Regions from separate parts of the Duganella sp. S19_KUP01_CR8 genome, predicted to be linked through region 2. Evidence: riboswitches for the same ligand, from Rfam matches in the RefSeq annotation. Region 2 holds a riboswitch; each other region holds the start of a gene.

Region 1 (9,759 bases), on a different contig from region 2:
GGCATGACCTGCGCGTCCTGCGTGGGTCGCGTCGAGCGCGTGCTGGCGGCCGTGCCGGGCGTGGACAAGGTCAGCGTCAACCTGGCGACCGAAACGGCGCGGGTGGAATCGGCGCGGCCGCTCGATGTGGCGGCGCTGGTGCAGGCGGTCGACAAGGCCGGCTACCAGGCCACGCCCGAGCTGCCGCCGTCCGCTGCCCCGCCTGCCTCTGCGCCTGCCCATCATGCGCTGGCGGGGCCGGGCGGCGGCCGCGCGGTGCTGCTGGCGGCCGTGCTGTCGCTGCCCCTGCTGTTGCCGATGCTGCTGGAACTGGCCGGCCTGCACTGGATGCTGGACGGCCGCGTGCAATGGCTGCTGGCGACGCCGGTGCAGTTCTGGCTCGGCGCCCGCTTCTATCGCGCCGGCTGGCTGGCGCTGCGCGCCCGCAGCGGCAATATGGACCTGCTGGTGGCGCTGGGCACCAGCGCCGCGTATGGCCTGAGCGTCTATCAGCTGCTGGCGTCGACGTCCGCCATGCCGCATCTGTATTTTGAAGCGTCGGCCGTGGTGATCACCTTGATCTTGCTGGGCAAATGGCTGGAGGCGCGCGCCAAACGCCAGACCACGTCCGCCATCCGCGCCTTGCAGGTGCTGCGGCCGGAGTCGGCGCGGGTGCGGCGCGGCGCGCAGGATATCGAAGTGCCGATCGCCGACGTGCGTCCGGGGGAGCTGGTGGTGGTGCGGCCCGGCGAGCGGGTGGCGGCGGACGGCGTAGTGGTGGAGGGCGCCAGCCATGTCGACGAGGCGCTCATCACCGGCGAAAGCCTGCCCGTGGCGCGCCACGCCGGCGACCATGTGACGGGTGGCGCCATCAACGGCGAAGGCTTGTTGCTGGTGCGGGTGACGGCGGTGGGCGCAGAAAGCACGCTGGCGCGCATCATCCGCCTGGTGGAGGACGCGCAGGCGGCCAAGGCGCCGGTGCAGCATCTGGTGGACCGCGTCAGCGCGGTGTTCGTGCCGGTGGTGCTGGTGCTGGCGGTGGCGACCTTCGCCGGCTGGTGGCTGGCGAGCGGCGATGCCGAGCGGGCCATCATCAATGCGGTGGCGGTGATGGTGATCGCCTGCCCTTGCGCGCTGGGGCTGGCGACGCCGGCCGCGATCATGGCCGGCACCGGCGTGGCGGCGCGCTACGGAATACTGATCAAGGATGCGGAAGCGCTGGAGCTGGCGCACCGCATCACCACCGTGGCCTTCGACAAGACCGGCACGCTAACTGAGGGCAAGCCGTCGCTGATGACACTGGAACCGCTGGCGTCGGCCGGCATCGACGAAGGACGGCTGCTGCAACTGGCCGCCGCCATCCAGCGCGGCAGCGAACATGCATTGGCCCGCGCAGTCACCGAAGCCGCCGCCGCGCGTGCCAGCACGGCTAGCGTCGCCAACGCCACTGCGCATGCTGCCACCGGCAGCGGCGTAGCCTCCGTCGCGCCAAGCGCCACCGGCGTCACCGCCTTGCCCGGCCGCGGCGTGGCGGCCATCGTCGACGGCGCGCGCCTGATCCTGGGCAGCACGCGGCTGATGCGGGAGGAGGGCGTGGCGCTGGATGCGCTGGGCGCCCGCGCCACGGAACTGGAGCGGCAAGGCCTGACGATATCCTGGCTGGCCGCTTCAAGCGCGCCGCAGCCCGCGCAGCTACTGGGCCTGCTGGCCTTCGGCGACCGCATCAAACCGCAAGCCCGCGCCGCGCTGCAAGCGCTGCATGCGATGCACATCCAGACCATCCTGCTCACCGGCGACAACCAGGGCAGCGCCGACGCCGTCGGCAAGGAACTGGGCATCGGCCGCATCATCGCCAACATGCTCCCCGCCGACAAAGCCGCCACCGTCGCCGGCCTGAAGACCGGCGGCGCCTGCATCGCCATGGTCGGCGACGGCATCAACGACGCCCCCGCGCTGGCCGCCGCCGATGTCGGCATCGCCATGTCCAGCGGCACCGACGTCGCCATGCACGCCGCCGGCATCACGTTGATGCGCGGCGATCCGGCGCTGGTGGCCGCCGCCATTTCGATCTCGCGCCGCAGCTACAGCAAAATACGCCAGAACCTGTTCTGGGCCTTCATCTACAACCTGGTCGGCATACCGCTGGCCGCCTTCGGCCTGCTCAACCCCATGGTTGCCGGCGCCGCGATGGCGCTCAGCTCCGTCAGCGTGATCAGCAACGCCTTGCTGCTGCGCCGCTGGAAGCCGGACCACCTGAAAGGAACAGCATGAACATCGGACAAGCGGCGGCCGCCAGCGGCGTCTCGGCCAAGATGATCCGCTACTACGAAAGCATCGCCCTGATCCCGCCCGGCAAACGCAGCGACGCCGGCTACCGCATCTACGGCGACAACGACCTGCACGCGCTGCGCTTCGTCAAGCGCGGACGCTCGCTGGGTTTTTCGCTGGACCAGATCCGCGACCTGTTGTCGCTGTGGCAGAACAAGGAGCGCGCCAGCGCCGACGTCAAGACCATCGCCATGGGCCACGTGGCGGAGCTGAACCAGCGCATCGCCGAGCTGACCGAAATGCGCGACACCCTGCAAACGCTGGCCGGCTGCTGCCACGGCGATCATCGCCCCGACTGCCCGATTCTCCAAACTCTGGCCAGTTAAACCCGGGGTCAGGTCCCCCATTTATTCATCAGCTCGGTTGAACAACCGAGCTGATGAATAAATGGGGGACCTGACCCCGGATTTTAAGTATAATCGCCCGGTTTTGGTGCCCGCGCGTCTGTCCAGACGCGCAGTTAAACGGGAAACATGAAGCTGGCCACGCCAGCCAACATGTGCTGCCCCCGCAACGGTAAACAAGCGTCGTCGTTGACGACAAATCCGCCTCTTCAAACCACTGTGCAGTCGCATGGGAAGGTCAGGCGGTGTCGCTTGCCAGCCCGGATACCGGCCAGGACAGGTGGAAGTGCCCAGGCATTTCTGTTCAATCCGCTCACGGGGAAGTGAGCGGCTTGCATCTGTTTCGATCTACATCTATGCATCGATTTTGCGCGCCACGGCCTTGCCGACTGGCGGCCGTGCCTCGCGCACGCGCCGTTCGCGTACGCCTGCGCCCCGATTTCCCCTCTCTGCCTACAGGACCAGCCCATGTTTAACCTGCCCACCGACGCGGCCGTGCACTCCATCGAGACACTGCTGTACTCCATTTCCACCATCCTGTATCTGCCCGTGCTGCTGGGGATCGCAGCGTTGGTGCTGCATATGCTGGTGTGCTTCGGCACCTTCGGCGCCGAATGGCTGGAGCGCCGCCGCGGCGTGCGCGTGCTGGTCGCCACCGCCAGGCAGGAGATGGCCGCCGTGCTGACCGCGCAGGAAGGCGAGCCGGGACTGGACGCCCGCCTTGAGCGGCTGGTGCAGCGCGCCGACGTCAACGGCGTGCGCCGCCTGGACGGGGTGCGCTTCGTGGTGCGCGTCGGCCCGGCGCTGGGGCTGATGGGCACCCTGATTCCGATGGGGATCTCGCTGGCCGGCCTCGCGCAGGGCAATTTGCCGAAGATGGCCGAGTCGATGACCACCGCCTTCACCGCCACCGTGGTCGGCCTGGCGTGCAGCGTCAGCGCCTATGTATTGAGCCTGGTGCGCGAGCACTGGCTGCGCAGCGACCTGACCGAGATCGCCTACGCCGCCGAATCCCACCTCGCGGCGCAAGACCACAAGCCGCACCTGGTGCGCGCGGGAGCCTGAGATGCGCTATATGAACCGCCACCGCTACAGCCGCATCGGCGAGCATAACGAAGACCCGCTGGCGGGCGTCGCCAACCTGTTCGACGCCAGCATCGTCTTCATCGTCGCCATGATGCTGGCGCTGTTCTCGGCCTGGAACATGATGGACCTGCTGGATCCGAACTCCGAAGTCACCATCGCCAAGAAAAGCGCCGACGGTCATGTCGAGGTGCTGACCAAGAAGGGCGCCGAAATCAAGGTGAGCAAAGTCAGCGACAAGCCGCTGTCGGGCTCCGGCAAACGCCTGGGCACCGCGTATCAACTGCCGGACGGGAAGGTCGTGTATGTACCGGAATAAAAAATTATGGGCGCTGCTGCTGTTGCTGGCGTCCCTGTGCATCGGCGGCTATGTGCACTCGGCGCAGGCGCCGCGCACGCTGGCGCTGATGTTGGGCGATATCGAATCGCGTCCCGCCGTGCTGGCGGTGCGCGGCCTGCAGGCCGAGTTGAAGGAGCTGAACGTCGCCGTGCGCATCATCCCCGCCAACGGCATGACGCCGGCCGACCGCGCGGCCCTGACCGGCGCCGATGTGGCGATCGTCAATACCAAGGGCCGCCAGGCCATGGTGGCGCTGGTCGCCGAACTGCAGGCCTTGCAGAAGGCGCGCCGTCCGGTGTTCGCGGTCGGTGGCGCCATCGACGACAGCCTGCGCGAGCAGGGTGTGCGCGACGATAAAACCATACAGTCCTACCACAGCGAAGGCGGCGTGGAGAACATGGGCAACCTGCTGCGCTACATCCTGCGCAACCACTTTGGTTCCAGGCTAGCCGTCGCGCCGGTGCATGCGATGCCGGAAGTGGGCCTGTACGACGTGGCGGCCAACCGCACATCGAGCAGCTACGAGCAGTACCTGCAAGGCTACGCCAACTACAAGGCCGGCGCGCCGTGGATCGCCGTGCCGTTCTACCGCGCCAGCCTGGTGGCGGGACAAACGCTGCCGCTGGCGGCTATCGTCGCGCGGCTGGAAGCGAGCGGCTACAACGTGCTGCCGGTGTTCGGCTATCCGTACGACGTGCCGCTGCGCTTCCTGCTGGACGAAAACGGCAAGAGCCGCGTCGAGCTGATCGTCGCGCTGGGCATGAAGGTGGGCGGCACCGCCAACACCGGCGCGCTGCTGGACAAGATCGGCGTCCCGGCGATCAACGCCATCACCTTGAGCCAGCAATCGCTGGCGCAGTGGCAGGAATCGAAGATCGGCCTCGATATCATCGAACGCACCTGGCAGTTGGCCGGCGCCGAGGTGGCGGGCCTGATCCAGCCGACCGTGGTCGCCAGCCGCGAACGCATCAGCGATGCGCAGACCGGCCTGGCCTACGTGGAGGAGACGCCGATCCCCGAGCGCATCGAACGCCTCAACGAGCGCGTCGCCAGCTGGCTGGCCTTGCGCCAGAAGGCCAACGGCGACAAACGCATCGCCATGCTGTACTTTAACTATCCGCATGGTTCCGAGACCATCGGCGCGGCCTACCTGAACGTGCTGCCGGAGAGCCTGTGGCAGATCGTCCAGCGCCTGAAGCAGGAAGGCTACCAGACCGGCGCCGCGCTGCCGCCGTCGCAGGAAGAGCTGCAAGGCGAAATCCAGCAGTGGGGTAACTACCCAGGCAAGTCCAAGGGCGACTACATGGCGGGCCTGAAGCATCTGGCCGAAAGCGGCCAGGCGCTGCTGGTGCCGCTGGCCGACTACCAGAAATGGTTCGCCACGCTGGCGCAGCCGCTGCGGACGTCGATAGAAAAATCCTGGGGCAAGCCGGAGAACGCGCCTGTCCTGTGGCGCAACGCCAAGGGCGAGCCGTTCTTCGTCTATCCGGCGCGCCGCTTCGGCAATGTGCTGATGGCGCCGCAGCCAGGTCGCGCGTGGGAGCAGAACCTGGAGAAGCTGCACAATGAAGTCAGCATGCCGCCGTCGCACGAATACATCGCGTTCTACCTGTGGCTGCAAAAGGGCTTCCAGGCCAACGCCGTCATGCACATCGGCACCCACGGCACGCAGGAATGGCTGACCGGTAAAGAGGCTGGCTTGTCCGAGAGCGATCCGACCGAGGCGCTGATCGGCGCCATGCCCAATATCTACCCGTATGTGATGGACGACGTGGGCGAGGGCATACAGGCCAAGCGCCGCGGCATGGCCGTCATCATCGACCATATGACGCCACCGTTCGACGTGGCCGGCCTGAATCCCGACCTGCGCGAACTGGGCGCGCTGCTGAACGACTACCGCGTGGCCGAGCAAAAAAGCCCGCTGCTGGCGCGCAGCCACCTGACCGCGATCAACCGCCTGGCGGCCAAGAGCGGCGTGTTGAAGGACATGAAGAAGACCGAGCTCAAAACCGAAGCCGACATGGAAGGGCTGGAGGAATACCTGGACGACACCGGCAGCAAGCTGACGCCGTTCGGCCTGCATACCTTCGGCGTGGCGCCGAAGCCGGAGCTGCGCAACGCCACCGCGCGCGCCGTGGTCAGCCTCGACACCACGTCGACGGCGGAGCAGAAAACCAAGCGTATCGCCCAGCTGGAAAACGATATCGAGCGCAGCGCAGGGCTGGAACTGGAGCGCTTGATGCAGGCGCTGTCCGGCCGCTACATCCCGACCGGCGCCAGCGCCGACCTGGTACGCAATCCGGATGCGCTGCCGACTGGCCGCAATTTCTTCGGCCTCGATCCGTCGCGCATTCCAAGCAAGACCACCTACGAAGCCGGTTACAAACTGGCGCAGCAACTGGCGGAGGATTACCGCAAGCGCCACGGCGCCTGGCCCGACAAGTTGAGCATGAACCTGTGGGGCGTCGAAACCTCGCGCCACGAAGGCATCATGGAAGCGCAGGCGATGGCGCTGATGGGTGTGCGTCCGACGTGGGACGAGCGTGGTCGCGTGACCGGCGTGGAGGCGCTGACGCGCAAGCAGCTGGGGCGTCCGCGCGTGGACGTGACGCTGATCTCGTCCGGCCTGTTCCGCGACCTGTTCGGCAACCTGCTGACATTGATGGACCAGGCCGCGCAACTGGCGCAGAAGCAGGACGATAACGGCCCCGGCGAAGACGGCAACGTGATGCAGGCGCACAGCCGCAAGACCGTGGCCGCCTTGCAGGCCAGCGGCATCTCCGCCGAAGAGGCGCAGCGCATGGCCTCCGTGCGGATCTTCGGCCTGCCGAGCGGCGCCTACGGCACGCAGATCGAGAAGCTGATCCCGCTGACCAACGCCTGGCAGAACGAGAAGGAAGTGGCGGACGTCTTCATCAACCGCATGAGCCATCCGTTCGGCGCCGGCTACTGGGGCGACGACAAGGCCGATCCCGGCCAGCGCCGCGAGTTGTTCAAACAGGCCATCAGCGGCAGCAAGATCGCGCTGCACAGCCGCTCCAGCAATCTGTTCGCGACCTTGGATAACGACGACTTCTTCCAGTACCTGGGCGGCACCGCGATGGCGATCCGCAGCGTGGACGGCAAGACGCCGGAGGTGATGGTCAGCGACCTGTCCAACCCGCGCAAGCCGGGCCACAAGACGCTGGAGCAGTACATGGGCCAGGAGATGCAGGCGCGCTACCTGAACCCGCGCTGGGCCGACAGCATGCTGAAGGAAGGCTATTCCGGCGCGCGCTACATCAACCGCGTGGTCGACTATCTGTGGGCCTGGCAGGTCACCGTGCCGGAAGTGGTGGACGGCGGCAAATGGCAGCGCATGTACGACACCTATGTGGAAGACCGCCACGGCCTGAAGGTGCGCGAGCGCTTCGCCAGCAGCGGCAACCTGCGCGCCTTCCAGGCCATCACCGACCGCATGCTGAGCGCGATCGAACGTGGCTACTGGAAGCCGAGCGACGCGGTGCGCGAAAAACTGACGCAACAGAATGCGCAGGCGATCAAGGATGCCGGCGTGTCGTGCAGCGCCGATTCGTGCAGCAAGGCGACGATGAAGATCGCGCCGCAGTTCAGTGGGCAGTTCGTGCCCAACGTCGGCACCAACGCGGCGGTAGCGCGCGGTGCGGCGGCCGCCGGCCGGGCCGGTGGCGCGGCGCCGTCCGCGCAGCCTTCCGCACCGTCGGCCACGCAGCAGCAGACCGATGCCGCCATGCAGAACGCGGTGGCGGACTTGCAGGCATTGCAGGCCAAGGCACAGGAGCTGCCGCCGCCCGTGCCTGCACGCGCGAAGAACAAACCCGCCGAGCCGGCGCCGAAGGCCAAGGCCGATGCTGCCGACGCCAAGGTCAATGGCTTTGAAATGCAAACGCTGGCCAACCTGACGCCGGTGCAGAAGACCGTCGGCACGCTGGCGCTGCTGGCGCTGGCCGCCGCGCTGATCGGAGTCGGCTACATCGGCCGTCGCAATAAATTGAGTAAGCTGAAGGAGTACCTATGATCGTAAAATCCATCGTCGCGCTGGCGGCCGTTTTTCCGCTTGCATCGCATGCCGACGAGGAGGCCACCGGGGCCGCGCCCACCGCCATGGCTGCGGTGGAAGTGCGCGGCCACTACGACAACGGCGTCGGCACGTCCAGCGCCGCCAGCCAGGGCTCGGTGACTGCGGCGCTGATCGCCAACCGTCCGGCGCTACGGCCCGGCGAGTTGCTGGAGTTCGTACCTGGCGTGATCGTCACGCAGCACAGCGGCGACGGCAAGGCCAACCAGTACTTCCTGCGCGGCTTCAACCTCGATCACGGCACCGACTTCGCCACCTTCATCGACGGCATGCCGGTCAATATGCGCACCCACGCGCACGGCCAGGGTTACACCGACCTGAATTTCCTGATGCCGGAACTGGTGGACCGCATCAACTACAAAAAGGGGCCGTACTACGCGGACGAAGGCGACTTCGCTTCGGCCGGCGCGGCGCACCTGGGGCTGGCGAACAAGCTGAAGGAAAACACCGCCAGCGTCACGGCCGGCGGGCACCAGTACTACCGCGCCAACCTGACCGGTTCGACGCCGCTGGGCGAGGGCAACCTGGTCTACGGCGCGGAGCTGGGCCACAACAACGGGCCGTGGGTCAGCCCGGAAGCCTTCCACAAAAGCCTGGGCGTGCTGCGCTACAGCCAGGGAGGCAGCGACAACCAGTTCAGCGTCACCGGCATGTTCTACAAGGGCGGCTGGTATGCCAGCAACCAGATCCCGCTGCGCGCGGTGCAGAGCGGCGAGATCAGTCCCTACGGCGCCATCGACACCAGCGACGGCGGCATCACCTCGCGTTACAGCCTGTCCGCCACGCTGCGCCGCCGCAGCAGCGACACGCTGTTGCAGGCCAATGCCTACGTGGTGCAATCGAGCCTGGACCTGTACAACGACTTCACCTACTTCCTCGACGATCCGGTCAACGGCGACCAGTCGCGCCAGACCGAGAAGCGCCGCATGACGGGCTTCGACGTGGCGCAGACCTGGTTCGGCAAGTGGGGCGGGCTGGAAGTGAACAACAAGGTCGGCGTGCAGGGGCGTTACGATTACCTGTCGCCGCTGGCGCTGTACAGCACCGTGAAGCGGCAGATCACCGGCACCATCACGGAATCGAAGGTCAAGGAGGCGAATGCCTCGGTCTACTTCGAGAACACTGTGCAGTGGCGCGAGTGGCTGCGCACCACGGCCGGTTTGCGCTATGACCGTTACCGCTTCGATGTGAACAGCAACATCGCCGAGAACACCGGCAAGGTCGGCGAGGGCATGACGTCGCCGAAGATGGCGGTGGTGCTGGGCCCGTGGGCCAAGACGGAGTTCTTCATCAACTATGGCGAAGGCTTCCACAGCAACGACGCGCGCGGCACCACCGTGCACCTGACGCCGAAGGAGCGTGAGCCGATCGACCCGGTCACGCCGCTGGTCAAGACGCGCGGCGCGGAACTGGGCGTGCGCACGGAGATCGTGCCCGGCCTGCAAAGTTCGATGGCCTTGTGGAAGCTGCGTTCGGCGTCCGAGCTGGTGTTCTCCGGCGATGCCGGCGACACGGCGGCCAGCCGTGGCAGCTACCGTTCGGGCATCGAGTGGAACAACCACTACATCGCCACGCCGTGGCTGTTGTTC
Region 2 (9,759 bases):
GCCGTCACGGGCCTTGAAGTGGTGCAGGTCACGCAAGCCCATTTGGCGCGGGTCAATCTCGGGATGCGCGCCGCCCAGCCCGTCCAGCTTGCCGCTGGCGCGCGTGTACAAGATGTACTGGTCCGGCTGGCGATCGGAGGAGGCGACCACCAGCAGCACCGGCGCGCTCAGGCAATGTTGCGTGCAATGCAGGGTGTTGGTCGTAGCGGGCAGTGCGGCGTCGATTTTGGCCTGGTCGGCCTTGAGCACCGGATCCAGCCAGTAGCTGGTGCCGGCGTCGGTCTGCATGTGGATGCCGAGCAGTTTGCCGGTAGCGCCATCGAGTTCGGGTGTGCCGTTGAAATCGAATCCCGGCACCGAGATGAACGGCTCGCCGGCCCGCTTCATCGTTTTGAGATCGTAGCGAAACAGCGCGCCGTAGCCCTTATGGTTGGCGCGCACATACATGGTGTCGTCGCCGTCGAGGAACATCGGCGAGAAGCGCTCGTCCTGGAGGCAGTTGCCGTTGGAGAGTTCGGTCCAGCCGGCGGCTTTATCCTTGCGGTAGGAGGTGATGCAGCGGCCCTGGCGCACCGACGTCGCCACCCGCGGCACGTCGTGGGCGTCGGTCAGCCAGTTGCGGACCGCGTCCGGCTGCGGGCCTTCGAAGGTGCTGCTCAGTTGGTAGGTGCGGGTGTTGAGGCGGAACAGCCGCGAATAATCGGGTGTGCTGTCGATGCCGTTCCAGTAGTAGCGTTCGACCAGGATATCGTCCGAGCCGTCGTGGGTCGCGCCGTAGTACGCGTAGTCGGCCGTCAACCGGTGCGTTTTGATGGAGCTCCCCGTCACTTCCTGCTGGTGATCCCAGCTGCCGGAGATCAGGTGAACCAGATTGGCGCCGTCGCTGTCGGCCGCCATCTCTTCCTGGTTGCCCTCGAATTCAGTGCGCAGGTTTTTGACGGTGAAACCGATGCGCTTTTCGTTGATCCAGTGGACCGCGGTGATGGTCTCGTCGATCGACGTCTTGATGACCACCTTGAACTTGGATAGATCGGCGGTGTCGTGCACCACCAGGCCGGCGGTGCCGCCCGGCAGCGCCATCACCTTGGCGACATGGCCGCCCTTGGGCGAGAGCGTCACGTGGTTGACTTGCGGGGTCTGGAAGAAGGCGGAGGCTTCAGGCGCCGGGGCGGCTGCGGCGCAGGGCAGCAGGGCGGTCAGCAGCAGTGGGATAAAACGGGACAGCGGAGTGTGGAACATACGAGCCTCTATGATTGCATTTAGGCATCATAGAGGCTGCTTGTTTCTTTGTCTATCAGGCGGCGACGTTGCGGCCGCTCTTGGCCGACCAGCGGTACAGTCCCCACACCATCGCCACGCCGAGGATCAGCGCGACAATCATGGCCTGCGCTTCGCTCAGCGAGTTGGCGATGGCCAGCGGCTCGCCCTTGCCGGAGACGACGATCAGGCCGGCCAGCGCGACGTTGAACAGGCTCTCGCCGACGATGAAGCCGGACATCACCAGCACGCCCAGGCGCTTGGCGGTGTCGCCGCCGACCTTGTGCTCCATCGCGCGGTCGAACAGGTAGCCGGCCACGGCGCCGATGCACACCGGCGTGATCACGGCGCTCGGCAGGTAGATCGCCAGGCCCACGCCCAGCGGCGGCAGCGAATACTTGCCGTTGCTGGACTTCTTCAAGGCGAAGTTGATCGCCACCAGCGCCAGGCCGACTAGCGCGCCGTAGCCCAGCAGGTCCCAGCGCAGTTGGCCGCCGATGACGCCCTTGGCCAGGGTCGAGATCAGCAGCGCCTGCGGCGCGGCCAGCGGCTGGTCCGAGATCGAATTGAGGTTGGGCGCGCCGACAAAGCCGTTCGCATGGTTCAGCAGCTCCAGCACCGGCGGCACCACGCACGAACCGGCGACCACGCCGATCAGCAGGCCGACCTGCTGCTTCCACGGGGTCGCGTCGACCAGCTGGCCGGTCTTCAAGTCCTGCAGGTTGTCGTTGCCGATCACGGCCACGGCCAGCACCACGGTGGTGACGAACAGCGCATAGGCAATCAGCGCCTGGGCCACTTCAGGACCCATGATGCTGCGGCCGACCATGCCCACGCTCAGCGCGGCGCCGAGGATGGTCAGGATGGCGATGCCGGACACCGGCGAATTCGAGGAGCCGATCAGGCCCGCCATGTAGCCGCAGACGGCGGCGGCGAACATGCCGGCGATCAGGATGTAGCCGATGCCGACCGCCACCAGCGGGAAGGCCAGCGACGCCAGCGGACCGCCTTGCAGGAAGCTGGCCAGCAGCCAGCCGGCCGGCACCATCGACAGCAGCGTGACCAGGCCGACCACGAAGATCGGCAGATCCTGCTCGGTGCGATCGAGCACGCCGCCATTGAGCTTGGCCTTGCGGGCCGATTCCATCGCCGACTTCAGGCCGCCGAAGATAGGCTTGGCCAGGCCGGCCAAGGTGATGATCGCCGCCATGCCGATCACGCCGGCGCCCATCATGCGTACTTCCTTGGACCAGATGCCCAGCGCGTGGGCGCTGGCATCGACGCCGGCGGCGGCCGGGCTCAGGGAGGTCATCAAAGGCACCATGATGCCCCAGGCGATGACCAGGCCGGCCAGCATCGCGATGCCGACCGTGATGCCCATCAGGTGGCCGGCGCCGATCAGGGCCAGCGAGCTCGATGCGCCGATGCCGGTGGCGCCTGAGCCGGTGCGGAAATAGATCGCCACTTCGCCGGCCATCAGCTTGACGGCGGCGAATGCGGCGAATGCGGCGGAAGCGACGCTGCCCCAGATCACGGCCCACAAACCGGCCTTGCCTTCGGCGGCGCCGGCGCGCGAGGCCATGCCGACCTTCAGCACTTCAGCGGCGGCCACGCCTTCGGGATACGGCAGGTCGGACTGCGACACCAGCGCGCGGCGCAGCGGCATGGTGTACATCACGCCCAGCACGCCGCCGATGGCGCAGGCGCCGAAGGTCGGCCAGAACGGCACCTTGGCCCACCAGCCTATCATCAGCAGGCCAGGCAGCACGAAGATCACCGAGGCCAGCGTGCCGGCGGCCGAGGCGATGGTCTGGACGATGTTGTTTTCCTGGATGGTGGCATCCTTGAAGGCGCTCAGCAGCGCCATCGAGATGACCGCCGCCGGGATCGAGGTGGCGAAAGTCAGGCCCACTTTCAGCCCGAGGTAGACCTGAGCCGCCGTGAAGACCAGCGTGATCAGTACGCCCAGGATGATGCCGCGAACGGTGATTTCCTTGGGGTTGGACGGTGCAGCTATGCTCATCTTCAGCACTCCGATGGAGAAAGAATATTGTTTATATGGTCAGAAAAAGGGAAAGGCGCCTCATGATATCCGAAGTCTAGTCGAGCCAGCAGGTAAAATAGCGGATTGTCAGAACGATTTTGAAGGTCAGAGCATGTCGATACAATGGTACCCAGGGCACATGAACGCCGCCAAGAAAAAGGCGGCCGAGCAGATGGAGAACACCGATCTGGTGATCGAGGTGGTCGACGCCCGCCTGCCCGAGGCCAGCACCAATCCGATGGTGGAGGAGCTGCGCAAGTTCCGCCAGCGTCCGTGCCTGAAGATCCTCAACAAGATCGACCTGGCCGATCCGGCCGCCACGGCGGCCTGGGTGGCCTACTACAACGCGCAGGAAGGCGTGACCGCGTTCGCGATGACCACCAAGAAGCCGGCCGACGTCACCCGCGTGCCGGAACTGGCCAAGCAGCTGGCGCCGCACCGCGGCGTGCCGACCAAGCCGCTGCGCATCATGATCATGGGGATCCCCAACGTCGGCAAGTCGACCCTGATGAACGCGCTGCTCAAGCGCAAAGTGGCCAAGGTCGGCGACGAGCCGGCGGTGACCAAGCAGCAGCAGAAGCTTTACCTGGACAAGAACACCATCCTGGTCGACACGCCGGGCATGCTGTGGCCGAAGATCGCGCTGCCGAGCGACGGCTTGATGCTGGCCGCCAGCCACGCGATCGGCTCGAACGCGCTGATCGAGGAGGAAGTGGCGGTGTTCCTGGCCGACGAGATGCTGAAGACCTACCCGCAGCTGCTGGTGGCGCGCTACGGCTTCAAGGATATCGAGAGCTTCGACGGCATCGCGGTGGTGGAGGGCGTGGCGGCCAAGCGCGGCTTCCGCCAGAAGGGTGGCGACCTCGATTTCGAGAAGGCCTCGCATACCTTCCTGGGCGACTACCGCAGCGGCATCCTGGGCCGCATCTCGCTGGAGACGCCGGCCAGCCGCAAGGGCCGGCTGGAAGTGCACGACGCCGAGATGGCCGTCAAGAACGCCGAGAAAGCCGCCATCGCCGCCGCCAAGGCCGCCGACTACGCCAACGGCAAGCGCGGCACCTAGTACCCAACCCGCAGAGCCGAGCAGGGGTCGGACCCCCTACGGGGTCCGACCCCGCGTCCGCATTGCGGGGTGGCAGCCCGACTAGCCGAAACGGAAGCTGGTCACGGCCAGCGATCCCATGAACGCATCCTCGTGGTAGGGCACGGCCGCCGCGTCGTTCTCCGCCGCGCCCAAGGCCACCATCAACGGCAGCAAATGCTCCTCGCGCGGATGCGCCATGCGCGCGGCCGGCGCCTGTTCCCATTCCAATAGCTGCGCCGCGCGTTCCTGCGGCGGCAGCGCCATGGTCGCGCGCAGCCAGCCGTCGAAGGCGTGCGAGGCCGCCGCGCCCTGCGCGTTGAAGGCGCGCAGGTTGTGGTAACTCAGCCCACTGCCGACGATCAGCACCCCCTGCTCACGCAAGGGCGCCAGCAAACGGCCCACTTCCAGATGCGTCAACGGATCGAGGCCGCGCTTGAGCGACAGCTGCACGATGGGCACGTCCGCATTCGGATAGATCGGGTACATGGCGCTGAAGGTGCCGTGGTCGAAGCCGCGCTGCGCATCCAATTGCGCCGGGAAGCCGCCCGCATCGAGCAACTGCTGGACCTGCGCCGCCAGCTCCGGCGAACCCGGCGCGCTGTACCGCACCTCGTAGGTGTGTGGCGGGAAGCCGCCGTAGTCGTAGATCATCGGCGGTTTGGCCGACGACGACAGCATGAAATCACGCTCCTCCCAATGCGCGGTAATCACCAGCACCGCCTTCGGCGTCACGCCGAGCTGGCGCGGAATGTCGCGCAGCGAGGCGTCCAGCTGGCCGTACAGATGGCCCACCTGGTCCATCATGAACGGCCACGGGCCGCCGCCGTGGGACAGGAAATAGGTTGGCAATGCAGTCATGGAAAGCTCCGGTTTGAGTATGACCTCACTATAAGGACCGTAGCCGTTGCGATCAATGCACGAAATGTAGATAGGTCCTATCTAAAAAGTTAATGATCCGGGGCACGCGCGTATAATGCCGGGGTTCTGGTGCTTGCCCATGTGCTCACATGCGCAGTTAAACGGGAAACACAAGGCCGCCCGCGCAGACAGCGCGACGGCCAAGGTGTGCTGCCCCCGCAACGGTAACGCAAGGCTGCTGCAGCCTTGCCAGCCCGGATATCGGCCAGACTGGGGGAAGCCCGCGTGGCTTCCGTACACTTCCAGCCTGCGGGGACGCGGGCGGATGTCTCTTTTGAAAATGACCTGACATGCAATCCTCCGCCTTCCAACCGCGCCTGCTGGCCGCCGCCGTCTCCCTGTGCTTTGCCGCCGCCGTTCCCGCCGCCGCCCAGATATCCGAGGCGCTCGCGCCGATCGTCATCACCGGCTCGCGTTTCGACGCCAACGCGGCGCTGACGCCGATCGGGGCCATCGTCATCAGCGCTGAAGACATCCAGCGCTCCGGCGCCAACGACGTCAACACCGCGATCCGCAAAGTGGGCGGCGTGTACGGCCGCCAAAGCCTGGACGGCAGCCCGGACTTCAGCCTGGACCTGCGCGGCTTCGGCTCCAACAGCAGCCAGAATATGGTGATCGTGCTGGATGGCGTGCGCCTGTCGGAAAATGAACTGAGCAACGCCATCCTGTCGACCATCCCGATCGACACCGTGGACCACATCGAAATCACGCGCGGCGGCGCCAGCGTGTTATACGGCGACGGCGCCACCGGCGGCGTGATCAACATCGTCACCAAGCGCCCGGTCAAGAACAGCCGCCGCGGCAGCGTGTTCGTCGAGGGCGGCCAGTTCCGCGCCGGCGAAGCGCGCGTGTCCGGCTTCCAGGCCTGGGACGGCTTCGCCGCCGACGCCACGCTGGACACCCAGCGCACCGACAACTACCGCGACAACAATGAGTTCAAACACACCCACTTCAGCGGCGGCGCCCAGTGGTTCGACAACGCCGGCCGCGCAGGCTTCCGCTACGAAGGCGCGCGCCAGGACATGCGCCTCCCGGGTTCGTTGAGCGAGGAGGCGTACAACGCCAATCCACGCAAGGCCAGCACCCCCGACGATTACGCCAAGCTCGATAGCGACCGCTTCACCGCCTTCGGCCAGCGCCGCATCGGCGCCTACGAACTGGCGGCCGACCTGTCGTACCGCAAGAAGACGGTGGAATCGGCTTACAACTTCGGCGGCCCGCCGTCGATCGCCACCTACGACAGCAAGCAAACCCAGTTCTCGCCGCGCGTGCGCCGCCTGGGCGAGATCGGCGGCCTGCTGAACGAGCTGGTGGCCGGCTTCGACTGGACCGTCTGGAACCGCACCGCCACCACCAGTGCGCGGTACTCCGCGGCCGATGCGACGCAGCATTCGAAAGCCCTGTACGTCCGCGACGAACTGCGTTTCGACGCCGCCCATGAAGGCCGCGTATCGGCCGGCGCGCGCCGCGAGATCTTCAACAAGGACTTCAGCGATCCGCTGAACGGCTTTGGCAGCAAGGCCTACAAAGTGACGCAAGGCCTGAACGCATGGGAGCTGCAAGCGAGCTACATGCCGGTCACTCACCTGACCGTGTATGGCAAGGCAGGCCAGAGCTATCGTGTCGCCAACTCCGATGAGAACTCGCTGACGCCGAACTACAACAAGCCACTGTTGTCGCAGCAGTCGCACGATCTGGAACTGGGCGTCAGCTATGGCACCGCCGCGCAGAAGATCACCGGCCGCGTGTTCCGCCACAACCTGAGCAACGAGATCTTCTTCGATCCGACGATCTACGCCAACACCAACCTGGCGCCGACCCGCCGCGAAGGCTTCGAGATCGACGCCGAGCAGCGCATCAACGCCGCCTGGAACCTGACCGCGCACTACCAGCACGTGGACGCCAAGTTCACCGAAGGCGTCAACAACGGCAAGGAGATGGTGCTGGTGCCGAAGAACACGCTGACCGCGCGCCTGAGCTGGACCCCGGCCAGCGGCCACACCGCCGATGTCGGCGCGCAGTGGGTCGACAGCCAGCGCAACGGCGGCGACTTCGACAACAAGTGCCCGGCGCAGATCCCTTCCTACACCACGCTGGACGCGCGCTACGCCCGCAAGTTGGGCCAGTGGGAGTTCGCCGTGTCGGGACTGAACCTGAGCGACAAGCGCTACTTCTCGCAAGCCTTTAGCTGCGACAAGGGCATCCAGGGCGGCATCTACACCGCCGACGGCCGCCAGCTGAAACTCTCGGCCCGCTACGAGTTCTGATGCGCGCCATGACCACGACCGCTCGCCCAGCCTCGCTGTCGCTGTCGCTGGCGCTGGCGTGCACGGCGGCCTGCGCGCAGGCCGCCGTCACCGTGCAGGACGACGCCGGCAACAGCGTCAGCGTCGCCAAGCCGGCGCAGCGCATCATCTCGATGGCGCCGCACGTCACCGAGCTGCTGTTCGCGGCCGGCGGCGGCGAGCGCGTGGTCGGCGTGATGAACTACAGCGACTATCCGGAAGCGGCCAAGCGCATCCCGCAGGTCGGCAGCAACGCCACCATCGACATGGAGCACGTGCTGGCGCTGCGCCCGGACCTGCTGGTGGTCTGGAAGAGCGGGAACACCGCGAACCAGCTGGAGCAGCTGAAAAGCCTGGGCATCCCGGTCTTCTACAGCGATCCGAAAAAGCTGGAGGAGGTGGCCACCAGCCTGACTCGCCTGGGCCAGTTGATGGGCACCGAGGCCGCCGCGCAAAAGGCGGCGGCGGACTATCGCCAGCGGATCGCCAAGCTGTCGGCCACCTATGCGCAACGGCCGACGGTGCGGGTGTTCTACCAAATCTGGGAAAAACCGATCTTCACCCTCAGCGGTGAGCACATCGTCAGCGACGCGATCCGCGTCTGCGGCGGCCAGAACGTGTTCGCCGCGCTGAAGATGCCGGCGCCCACCGTCAGCACCGAGGCGGTATTGCAGGAAAACCCCGAAGCCGTCTTCGGCGGCGACAAACACGACGCCGAATCCGGCATCAATATCTGGAAGCCGTACAAGGGCATGCTGGCGGTCCAGCGCGGCAACCTGTTCATGATCGACGGCGAACAACTGGTGCGCGCCACGCCGCGCATCGCCGACGGCATCGCCGTGCTGTGCGAACGGCTGGAGACCGCGCGCCGGCGCCGCCCCTGAGGCTTGACGCCGCCGTCATTTGCACATCGTGGAAAAGGTGGTAATCTCGCGGCGTTTGCCACTCACCTTGTTGAAGGACTGTTATGCGTTTCCTGAACTTGCTGCGCCCCCTGATTGCCACCGTCGCCTTCATGGCCGTCGCCGCCGGCGCCCATGCCGCCGATTTCAAGAACGGTGTGGATTTCACCACGCTGGACACGACCAGCCGTCCGGATACCGGCAAGAAGGTCGAAGTGCTGGAAGTGTTCATGTACCACTGCCCGCATTGCAACGCGCTCGAAGCGCCGCTGGCGGACTGGGTCAAGAAGCAGGGCGACAAGATCGTGTTCCGCCGCATGCACCTGGGCGAGGATGCGCAAGCCAAGGCCTTCTTCACGCTGGAATCGATGAACGCGCTGGGCAACGGCCTGCACGAGAAGTTCTTCCATGCCGTTCACGTCGAGCATAACCGTCTGAATACCGATCAGTCCATCCTGGACTTCGTCGTCAAGAATGGCGTCGACAAGACCAAATATCTGGAATTTTTCAATTCGTTCGCGGTCCAAACGAAGATGAAACGTGGCGTGCAACTGGCAAACCAGTATAAACTCGACAGCGCACCGGCCCTGGTGATCGATGGTCACTATACGACCTCGCCAGCCATCGCCGGCCACGGTCTGACGTCCGCTCCGGCGGCGCACGCGGCCATGTTTGCGGTGATGGATAGCCTGGTTGCCAAGTCGGCCCAGGAACGCGCCGCCAAGAAGTAAGGAAAGAAAATGAAAGAAATCAGCGAAGAACGCAAGGCGGCCGAAGGTGAGGTCATGAAGATCTACAAGGAATCCTCGCCGGTCATCGAAACCCTGTTCGAATGGGCCTACATCAACCATGTCGCCTGGAGTCTGGCGGTGCTGGCGCTGGGCTTCATCGTCTGGCTGCTGATCGCGCTGAGCAACGCCGAGAACCAGCGCAACGCGCTGATGACCAAGCAGTGCGCCGATCCCGTCTTCAAGGGAGAACTCGACAAGAAGTGCCTGCGCACCGTGCACTCGCGCGAACACTGGTGGGAGCACGTGAGCTACGCGCTGACCCACGTCAGCCCGGAAAAATAAGCATGACACCAGCCCGCAGCAGCGGGCTTTTTTCTGTGATAAGGCATACGATGAAACAAGTGATACTGGTCACCGGCAGCAGCCGGGGCATAGGCGCGGCGACCGCGCTGATGGCGAGCCGCCGCGGTTATGCGGTGTGCATCAACTACCTGCGCGACGCGCAGGCGGCCGCGCAGCTGCGCGCGCAGATCGTGGC
Region 3 (9,759 bases), on a different contig from region 2:
CGCCACTTGCGAGGCCGCGCTGACCGCAGGCATGGCCTTGGTCGCAGAACTGGATGGCAACGTGGTTGGCTTCGGCGAGATGGGCATCGGGAACACCACCGCCGCCGCCGCGTTGATGCACAAACTAACCGGCATCCCGGTCGCGCAATGCGTGGGCGCCGGCACCGGCCTGTCGGCGGAAGGCATCCTGCGCAAGCAGCACGTGATTGAAACGGCAGTAGCCAAACATGCTGCCGCAGTCGAACCGCTGGACGTACTGGCCACCTTCGGCGGGCTGGAAATCGCCATGATGGCCGGCGCCATGTTGAAAGCGGCCGAGCTGCGCAAGGTGCTGCTGATCGACGGCTTCATCGTCACCAGCGCACTGCTGGTAGCGGCCCGCGTGCAGCCGGCCATCCTGGACTACTGCGTCTTCGCGCACTGCTCCGACGAAACCGGCCACCAGCAGATGCTTGATGCGCTGGGCGCGAAGCCGCTGCTGAATTTGGGCCTGCGCCTGGGCGAAGGCACCGGCTGCGCGCTGGCGCTGCCGCTGCTGCATGCGTCGGTCAATTTCCTGAACCAGATGGCCACGTTCGAATCGGCCCACGTCAGCGAAAAGTCCGAGTAAGCGCCGTGCACCAACTACGCCTGTTCTTCACCGCGCTCCAGTTCTTCACCCGCCTGCCGATTCCCACCTGGGTGGGTTTCGATCCTGCGTGGCTGAACCAGGCGTCACGGTACTTTCCGCTGGTCGGCGTGGTGGTCGCCGCCATCACGGCCGGCGTGTATGCGTTGACCGCATGGCTCCTCCCCGCTCCGGTCGCCGTGCTGCTGTCTACCGCCGCCGGCATCTACGCCACCGGCGCCTTCCATGAAGACGGCTTTGCCGACATGTGCGACGGCTTCGGCGGCGGCATGACGCCCGAGCGCGTACTGGAAATCATGAAGGACTCGCGCATCGGCGCATACGGCGCCATCGGCATAACCTGCCTGCTCGCCACCAAGGTCGTGACGCTGTCCATGCTGCCACCGATGGAGGCGATTGCAGCGCTGTTCGTCGCCCATCCGCTGTCGCGGCTAATGGCCACCTCGCTGATCTGGCGCCTCGACTACGCCCGCGCCGAAGGCAAGGCCAAACCGCTGGCGCAAAAGATGAGCGGCGCCGAATTCGCATTGGCCATCGCCAGCGCCGCCATTCCAGCGCTGGCGATGATCGCCTGCGGATGGCTGACGTGGACCGCGCTGGCTACGGGCGTCATCGCCGCCGCCATTGCCACCGTCTGGCTGGCCCGCAAATTCGTCCGCCGCATCGCCGGCTATACCGGCGACTGCCTCGGCGCGGTGCAGCAGCTGAGCGAAGTGGCGTTCTACCTGTGCGTACTGGCCAGCATGCGCCACGGCGCCCTGCCCTGGTAACGCCATGCGGCTCATACTGGTCCGCCATCCGCAACCGCTGATCGCCCCCGGCGTCTGCTACGGCCGCAGCGATCTCGCCGTGGCGCCCGACCAGTTGGCGCAAACGATGGCCACCTTGTCGGCCACACTCCCCCAAGGCCTCCCCCTATATAGCAGCCCGCTGCAGCGCTGCGCCATATTGGCGGCACAACTGGCGGCGCCGCTGCTATCCCCCGCACCGCTGCTGGATGCACGCATCGTGGAGATCGATTTTGGCGACTGGGAACTGCGCCCTTGGGACGATATCCCGCGCGCCGGCATCGACGCCTGGGCCGCGGACCTGGTCAACTACCACCCCGGCGGCGGCGAAAGCGTGCTGCAAATGGCCGACCGCATCGCCGCCTTTTACGCCGACCTCCAGCGCCAGCAGCGCGACGCCATCGTGATCTGCCACGCCGGCGCGATGCGCCTGCTGTCGGCCCGCCACGCAGGCCTGGCGCCCGCCGAGATGGCGCTGCAAGCCGCCCTCCATCCGCATCAAATCGCCTACGGCGCCACGCTGGTACTGCAAAACTAAACCGCCGCCCCATGACCGCCGCCGCACAAACCCGTATAATGACCGGGTTTTGGTGCTCGCGCGTCTGTCCAGATGCGCAGTTAAACGGGAAACACGAAGCTCCTGGTTCAATCGACCAAGGCCCACGTGTGCTGCCCCCGCAACGGTAAGCAAGTGTCGCAGCTGATGCGCGACAAACCTCCTCTGACAAACCACTGTGCTCTGCATGGGAAGGTGAGGTGGTCTAACTTGCCAGCCCGGATACCGGCCAAATCAGGTGGAAGCGAGCGATCGGGATGTGCGCGAACACGCGTCTCTCAATTCTCCGCTTTTGTTCAATCTGGCCCACGGGGACGTCGGCCGGTTGCTATTAACAGAAAAATTACATCATGACCCTTCGTATTTCCCGTCCCGCGGCCCTGACGTCGCTGGCGCTGGCAATGGCCGCCTCCTGCGCGCACGCAGAACCAATCGCGGGCACCGTGCTGGTCACCGCCACCCGCAGTCCGCAGGCCCTGGCCGACGTGATCAGCGATAGCATCACCATCAGCGCCGAACAGATCGCCGAATCCGGCGCCGGCTCCATCGTCGACCTGCTGCAACGCCAGCGCGGCATCGAGATCGCCCGCAACGGCGGCTCCGGCACCAATGCCACCGTGTTTATCCGCGGCGCCAACAGCAACCAGAACCTCGTGCTGGTCGACGGCGTGCGTATCGGCTCGTCGACCACCGGCGCCGCCAACTGGAGCGCCATTCCGCTGACCGCCATCGACCATATCGAGATCGTCTACGGCCCACTGAGCTCCCTGTACGGCGCCGACGCCATCGGCGGCGTGATCCAGATCTTCACCAAGAAGGGCCAGGGCGCGCCGGCGTTCACCGCCTTCGCCGGCTACGGCACCGACAACACCCGCGAAGGCGATGTATCCGTCTCCGGCGCCACCGGCGGTGAACACAGCATCAGCTATGCGATCAGCGCCGGCAAGGAAAAATCGGATGGCTTCTCGTCCACCCGTCCTGGCAGCCTCTCCTACAACGCCGACAAGGATGGCTATGACCGCGAAAATGCGGCAGGTCAAATCAGCCTGCGTCTGGCGGAAGGCCACGAAATCGGTACGCTACTCCTGCAGAGCAAACTCAAGTCCCAGTATGACAGCGGTTCCTCGTCCTACGATACACGCTCGAAGGCAAAGCTTGAAAACGCCGCCATCTACAGCAAGAACCAGATCCTGCCAGGCTGGGAAAGCCTGGTCCAGTATTCGCAGACCAAGGACGAAGGTGCCACCTACACCAGCGCCCTGGCATCGGGCTACTCGCAGATCAACACCAAGCAAAGCACCTTCACCTGGCAGAATGACGTCCAGATCGGCGCCGACGTGCTGCAACTGCTGTACGACCACCGCAAGGAAGAAGTCGAGACCAACGGCTTCAAATTGAACAATCCGCAGCGCACCACCAACTCCCTCGCGGCTTCGTACAACGCCCGGCGCGGCGACAACCTGTTCAACGCCAGCGTGCGCCGGGACAAATCGCTCTACGGCTCGAAGAACACCGGCTCGCTGGGCTATGGCTACAACTTCACGCAGGCGCTGCGCGCCACCGCCAGCTATGGCACCAGCTTCCGCGCGCCGACCTACAATGAACTGTACTATCCGTCCTACGGCAATCCCGCCAACAAACCGGAACTGGGCAAGAACGCCGAAATTGGCCTGCGCTACGACAGCGGCAACACCGCGCTGAACGCCAGCTATTACCGCAATCGCCTGACCGACCTGCTGGTGAACACCACGCCATGTCCGTTCTCCGGTGCGAAGAGCGGCTGCGCCTACAACGTCAACCACGCGCTGCTTGAAGGCCTGACCATGGGCGCAAGCCAGCAGTTGGGCCGCTTCAACCTGGCCGCCACCGTCGACCTGCAAGATCCAAAGGACGAAACCAGCAATAAACGCTTGCAGCGCCGCGCCAAAAAGCACGGCAACCTGATGGCCGACTACAGCGCTGGCGCATTAAAGGCCGGCGTGGAACTGGAATTGTCCGGCGACCGCTACGAAGACGCCGCCAACAGCAACCGCCTGGGCGGCTATGGCCTGGTCAATCTGTACGCGACCTACCACTTCAACCGCGACTGGTCGGCGCTGGTCCGCTGGAATAATATCGGCGACAAGCAGTACGACCTGGCGCGCAATTACGCCACGCCGATGTCCAAGCTGTTTGCCGGCATCCGCTACGGCTACAAGTAAGCAGTAATGGTGTAACCTGCCGGGCGTGGGGCGCATCCGCCGCGCGCCCGGCAGTCTCTCTTTTTTGAAAGCAGTGCATGCATTCTTTCTCCCGCAATCTGCGACAACGTGCCGCCGTCACCCTGATAGGGTTGGTGCTGTTCGCGTTTGCCAGCCTGGTCTTCTCGGGCATGACCGGCTCGGTCTCGATTCCCCTCTCCGATATTCCCGCAGCACTCAATGAACTGCTGCATGGCCAAAGCCAGACACTGGCTTCCACCCTGCTCGACCTGCGCCTGAGCCGCGCGCTGACCGCCTTCGTCACCGGCGCCGCCCTGTCGCTGGCGGGCGTGATGATGCAAGCGCTGTTGCGCAACCCGCTGGCCGACCCGTATGTACTCGGCATTTCAGCCGGCGCTTCCGTCGGCGCCCTGGCCGCACTGTTGTTCGGCTGCGCCATCTGGATGGTCGACGCTTCGGCCTTCGGCGGCGCGGTCGCCGTCTCGATGATGCTGTACCTGCTGGCCCGGCGCGACCTGCGCGGCGGCGCGGCGGCCGAAGGCGGCACTGCCCTGTTGCTGCTGACCGGCGTCATCCTGTCCTCCGCCTGCATGGCGATGGTGACGTTGATGCTCTCCATCGCGCCTGAAAGCCGTTTGCGCAGCATGGTGTTCTGGATGATCGGCGACCTGGCCGGTGCGCCGATGCGCGCGCTGCCCTGGATCGTGTTGGCCGGCGGCCTGGTATTCGCCCTGCGCAGCGCCCGTTCCATAAATGTGATGGCGCTGCACGCCGAAGCCGCCGCCACGCTGGGCATCCGCGTCGGCGCGTTGCGCAAAGGCCTGTTCTTCACATCCGGCCTGCTGACCGCCAGCGCCGTCACCAGCGCGGGCAGCGTCGGCTTCGTCGGCCTGATCGTGCCGCATGCCTGCCGCTTCGCCGTTGGCGCGGACCACCGCGCGCTGATCCCGGCGGCGGCGCTGGCCGGCGGCACTTTCCTGCTGCTGGCGGACACGCTGGCCCGCACCATCATCGCGCCGCAACAGCTGCCGGTGGGCGTGTTGACGGCACTGATCGGCGCGCCGGTCTTCCTGTACCAGCTGCACCGTTTGCGCAAATGATGATCAGCACCCACAACCTCTCCCTGAAAATCGGCCAGCGCCAGCTGATTACGGATCTGAACTGGCAGGTAGGCGACGGCGAATGCTGGAGCGTCATCGGCCGCAACGGCGCCGGCAAGAGCACCCTGCTGAAAACCCTGGCGGGCCTGCGCAACCCGGACGGCGGCTACGTCGCCATCCAGCAGCGCGAGCTGCCCGACTGGCCGCTGGCCGAACTGGCGCGCCAGCGCGCCTTCCTGGCGCAGAGCCGCAGCGACGCTTTCGCCTACAGCGTGATCGAAACCGTGCTGTCGGCGCGCCATCCCTATCACGGCAACCGCTATTGGGAAGGCAGCGACGACCACGCCATCGCCCTGAAATCGCTGGAAGCGATGGAAGTGGCCGACCTGGCCGAGCGCGACGTGCGCACTTTGTCCGGCGGCGAACGCCAGCGCGTGGCCATCTCCGCCTTGCTGGCGCAGGACACGCCGCTGCTGCTGCTCGACGAACCGGCCAATGCGCTGGACCTGGCGCACCAGGTCAGCGTCATGGGCCTGCTGGCCCGCCTGTGCCGCGAGCAGGGCAAGACCGCAGTCATGATAGGACACGACCTGACGCTGGCGCACAGCGTCTCCACCCACGCGCTGCTGCTGATGGGCGACGGCCGCTGGCTGGCCGGCACCACGGCGGAAGTGATGCGGGCCGAGATCCTGGGCGATTACCTGGGCCACCCGATCGACATCATCCAGCACGGCAAACGCAGCATCTTCATCCCCAAAGAGGACTTTGCATGACCCAACAGAATACCGGCGACATCGACGAACAAACCGCGGCGCTGAACGAACGTCACCGCGTGCGCATGGAACGCAAGAAGGCCATCATCGACGCCAAGATCGCCGCCGCCGACAAGCAGATCGGCATCATCATCGTCAACACCGGAAACGGCAAGGGCAAGAGCTCCAGCGGCTTCGGCATGGCGATACGCGCCATGGGCCACGGCATGAAGGTCGGCGTGGTGCAGTTCATCAAAGGCGCGATGCAGACCGGCGAAGAGCTGTTCCTGCGCCGTTTCCCGGAAGAGATCAGCTTCCACTCGATGGGCGAAGGCTATACCTGGGAAACCCAGAACCGCGAACGCGATATCGCCAAGGCGCAGCAGGCCTGGGAACAGGCGAAACGCTTCCTGGCCGATCCCGACATCGGCCTGGTGGTATTCGACGAACTGAATATCGCCCTGAAGTACCGCTACCTGGACGTGGAAACCGTCATCAACGATTTGCTGGCGCGTCCGGCGATGCAGCATGTCGTCATCACCGGTCGCGGCGCGCCGCCGGAGCTGATCGCCATCGCCGATACCGTCACCGAAATGGAAGTCGTCAAGCACGCCTTCAAGGCCGGCATCGGCGCGCAACTCGGAACCGAGTGGTAATGACGACGCACGTCGAAGTCAAAGCCCTGCTGGTGGCCGCCGTCGCCTCCGGCCAAGGCAAGACCACGGTCACCGCCGCGCTGGCGCGCAAGCTGACACGCCAGGGCAAGCGCGTGCGCGTGTTCAAGTGCGGCCCGGATTTCATCGATCCTATGCTGCTGGAACGCGCCAGCGGCGCGCCGGTGCGCTCGCTGGACCTGTGGATGGTCGGCCATGAACTGTGCCGCAGCCAGCTGGCGCAAGCTGCAACCGAAGCGGACGTCATCCTGATCGAAGGCGTCATGGGCCTGTATGACGGCACGCCGTCGTCGGCCGACCTGTCGCGTGAATTCGGCGTGCCGGTGATGGCGGTGATCGACGCCGGCGCCATGGCGCAAACCGCCGGTGCACTGGTCCACGGCCTGCGCGACTATGGCCCGGTGGAGATGGCGGGAGTGATCGCCAACCGCGTCGCCAGCGAAGGCCACGCCAAGATGGTGGCGGCGTCGCTGCGCGACATTCCCCTGTTTGCGACCTTGCCGCGCCAAGCCAGGTCGCTGCCCGAGCGCCACCTCGGCCTGGTGTTGCCGGGCGAAGTCCTCGATATCGACCAACTGCTCGACAACCTGGCGGACCAGCTGGTGTTCGACGAAGCGGCCTGGGAGCGCCTGCGCCCCGTGCGCATCGAGATTCCACCAGCCGCAGAGCCGCAAGCGCCGCTGCTGGCTGGCCGCACCATCGCCATCGCCCGCGATCCGGCCTTCATGTTTATCTATCCGGCCAACCTGGATACGCTGCGCCAATTGGGCGCCACGCTGAAATTCTTCTCGCCGCTGGCCGACGAAGCCATATCGGCTGAAGCGGACGCGGTATATCTGCCCGGCGGCTATCCAGAACTGCACGCCGCAGCACTTTCGCAGGCCCACGTGTGGCAGGCGTCGATTCGCGCGGTCCATGCCTCCGGCACGCCCATCGTCGCCGAATGTGGCGGCATGATGGCGTTGGCCGACACCTTGGCCGACCAGGCGGGCGCGGTATGGCCGATGGCCGGCTTGCTACCTGGTGCGGTGGCAATGCAGGCGCGCCTGGCGGGCCTCGGATCGCAAGGTCTGCCGACGGAGCAAGGCGTCCTGCGCGGCCATACCTTCCACTACTCAAAGCTGGAGACAGCCGTGGCGCCAGCGGCGTACACTATCAAGCATCCGTCGGCCATCCAGGGGGAAGCCTGGTATCGCGTCGGTTCGTTGACAGCTTCATATTTTCACGCTTATTTTCCATCCAATCCGGCGGCGGTTGCCGCCCTGTTTTCTAGGAGCGAAGCATGACACGTACACTGGTTCTGGGGGGCGCACGCTCTGGCAAAAGCGGCTATGCAGATCGCCTGGCCATCGAGTCGGGCAAGGAAATCGTCTACATTGCCACCGCCACCGCTGGCGATACCGAGATGGCGACGCGCATCGCGCATCACCGCGCCGGCCGTCCCAGCGAATGGATCACCGTCGAAGAGCCGCTGGCACTGGGTAACCAGCTGCTGCGCTGGTCCTCGCCGGACCGTTTGATCCTGGTCGACTGCCTGACCCTATGGCTCAGCAACCTGCTGTTCAGCAGCGGCGAAAGCTACCCTGAAGTCGGCGAGATCACGTTGCCCGCGCTGTTCCACGAGCAGCAGGACATGCTTGCCAGCGCGCTGACCAAGTGCACCAGCGACGTGGTGCTGGTATCGAACGAAGTCGGCATGGGCATCATGCCGTTCGGCGCCATCTCGCGCTGCTTCATGGACGAACAGGGACGGCTGAACCAGGCCATGGCCGCGTTGTGCGACCGCGCGGTGTTCGTCGCCGCCGGCCTGCCGCTGGTGTTAAAAGGGACGCCGTGCTGACAGGCTTGAGCTTTGGCGTTATCGCCCTGCTGATGGTGGCGGGCGTGCTGCTCGACCTGATGCTGGGCGAAGCGCGCCGCTGGCACCCGCTGGTCGGCTTCGGCAACCTGGCGATGGCGCTGGAGCGCCGCCTCAATCGCGGTGGCCTGCGCTTCTGGCGCGGCGCGCTGGCCTGGGCGCTGGCCGTTCTGCCGCTGACCGCCCTCGCCGCGCTGCTGGTCTGGCTGCTCGGCGCCAACGGCGCGCTGCCCTGGATTGCGCACGCCGTCATGCTTTATTTTTGTCTCGGCCTGCGCAGCCTGCGCGACCACAACCTGCCCATCGCCGACGCGCTGGCGCAGAGCGATCTGCCCAATGCCCGCCTGCTGACCGCCCGCATCGTCAGCCGCGATACCACCAGCGCCAGCGAAATCGAACTGACCAAGGCCAGCGCCGAATCCCTGCTTGAAAACGGCAACGACGCCGTCTTCGGCACGCTGTTCTGGTTCATCGTCGCCGGCGGCCCCGGCGCGGTGCTGTTCCGCATGGCGAACACGCTCGATGCGATGTGGGGCTACCGCACCGCGCGGCTACTGCAGTTCGGCTGCACCGCCGCCCGCATCGACGACGCACTGAACTACATCCCGGCACGCCTGACCGCCCTCTCCTACGTGCTGCTGGCGCCCGGCCTCCAGGGCAAGCTGCGCGCCTGGCAATGCTGGCGCACACAAGCCCCGGCATGGAGCAGCCCGAACGCCGGACCGGTGATGTCCAGCGGCGCCGGCGCGCTCGGCGTGCAGCTGGGCGGCGCCGCCATCTATGACGGCGAAGTGGAACAACGTCCGCCGCTGGGCGAAGGACAACCCGCCACCGGGGCCGACATCAGCCGCGCATGGCGCCTGGTCGCGCGCACCACGGCGTTATGGCTGGCCGTCGCCTGCGCCGTCGCCGCATGGATGGAATTCGCACATGCTTGAACACGGCGGCAACCTGCGCGACGCGACGCTGCGCTTCGGCCGCGACGACTGGCTCGACCTCTCGACCGGCATCAACCCGCACTGGTATCCCGCTCCTGCGCTGCCGGGCAATGCGTGGCACCGCCTGCCGGAAGCCGATCCCGAACTGGCGCTGGCTGCCGGCGCCTACTACGGCGCTCCGTTGATGCTGCCGGTGGCCGGTACGCAGGCCGCGATCCAGGCGCTGCCCCGGCTGCGCAAGCCTTCGCGCGTGACGGTCGCCGC

Evidence for each region. A riboswitch is a leader RNA that binds a small molecule or an ion and turns the genes downstream of it on or off. The one in region 2 is predicted to bind cobalamin.
Region 1: linked by a shared signal. The riboswitch ahead of V6M89_RS14090 (MotA/TolQ/ExbB proton channel family protein) and the one ahead of V6M89_RS19285 (TonB-dependent receptor) in region 2 are both predicted to bind cobalamin.
Region 3: linked by a shared signal. The riboswitch ahead of V6M89_RS29610 (TonB-dependent receptor domain-containing protein) and the one ahead of V6M89_RS19285 (TonB-dependent receptor) in region 2 are both predicted to bind cobalamin.

Annotation. Positions count from the first base shown of each region.
Region 1 covers NZ_JAQQPR010000012.1:114,757-124,515, reverse strand. The annotation lists gene V6M89_RS14100 (heavy metal translocating P-type ATPase) at 1-2,250, shown strand, start outside; gene cueR (Cu(I)-responsive transcriptional regulator) at 2,247-2,633, shown strand; cobalamin riboswitch at 2,721-2,941, shown strand; gene V6M89_RS14090 (MotA/TolQ/ExbB proton channel family protein) at 3,120-3,716, shown strand; gene V6M89_RS14085 (DUF2149 domain-containing protein) at 3,718-4,053, shown strand; gene V6M89_RS14080 (cobaltochelatase subunit CobN) at 4,040-8,110, shown strand; gene V6M89_RS14075 (TonB-dependent receptor) at 8,107-9,759, shown strand, end outside.
Region 2 covers NZ_JAQQPR010000019.1:12,507-22,265, reverse strand. The annotation lists gene V6M89_RS19305 (alpha/beta hydrolase family protein) at 1-1,239, opposite strand, end outside; gene V6M89_RS19300 (OPT family oligopeptide transporter) at 1,295-3,280, opposite strand; gene ylqF (ribosome biogenesis GTPase YlqF) at 3,414-4,364, shown strand; gene V6M89_RS19290 (DODA-type extradiol aromatic ring-opening family dioxygenase) at 4,446-5,243, opposite strand; cobalamin riboswitch at 5,354-5,527, shown strand; gene V6M89_RS19285 (TonB-dependent receptor) at 5,594-7,570, shown strand; gene V6M89_RS19280 (cobalamin-binding protein) at 7,570-8,472, shown strand; gene V6M89_RS19275 (thiol:disulfide interchange protein DsbA/DsbL) at 8,556-9,221, shown strand; gene V6M89_RS19270 (hypothetical protein) at 9,231-9,563, shown strand; gene V6M89_RS19265 (SDR family oxidoreductase) at 9,614-9,759, shown strand, end outside.
Region 3 covers NZ_JAQQPR010000053.1:699-10,457, forward strand. The annotation lists gene cobT (nicotinate-nucleotide--dimethylbenzimidazole phosphoribosyltransferase) at 1-610, shown strand, start outside; gene V6M89_RS29600 (adenosylcobinamide-GDP ribazoletransferase) at 616-1,398, shown strand; gene V6M89_RS29605 (histidine phosphatase family protein) at 1,403-1,954, shown strand; cobalamin riboswitch at 1,988-2,220, shown strand; gene V6M89_RS29610 (TonB-dependent receptor domain-containing protein) at 2,323-4,173, shown strand; gene V6M89_RS29615 (FecCD family ABC transporter permease) at 4,251-5,273, shown strand; gene V6M89_RS29620 (ABC transporter ATP-binding protein) at 5,273-6,046, shown strand; gene cobO (cob(I)yrinic acid a,c-diamide adenosyltransferase) at 6,043-6,681, shown strand; gene V6M89_RS29630 (cobyrinate a,c-diamide synthase) at 6,681-7,985, shown strand; gene cobU (bifunctional adenosylcobinamide kinase/adenosylcobinamide-phosphate guanylyltransferase) at 7,982-8,539, shown strand; gene cbiB (adenosylcobinamide-phosphate synthase CbiB) at 8,533-9,495, shown strand; gene cobD (threonine-phosphate decarboxylase CobD) at 9,488-9,759, shown strand, end outside.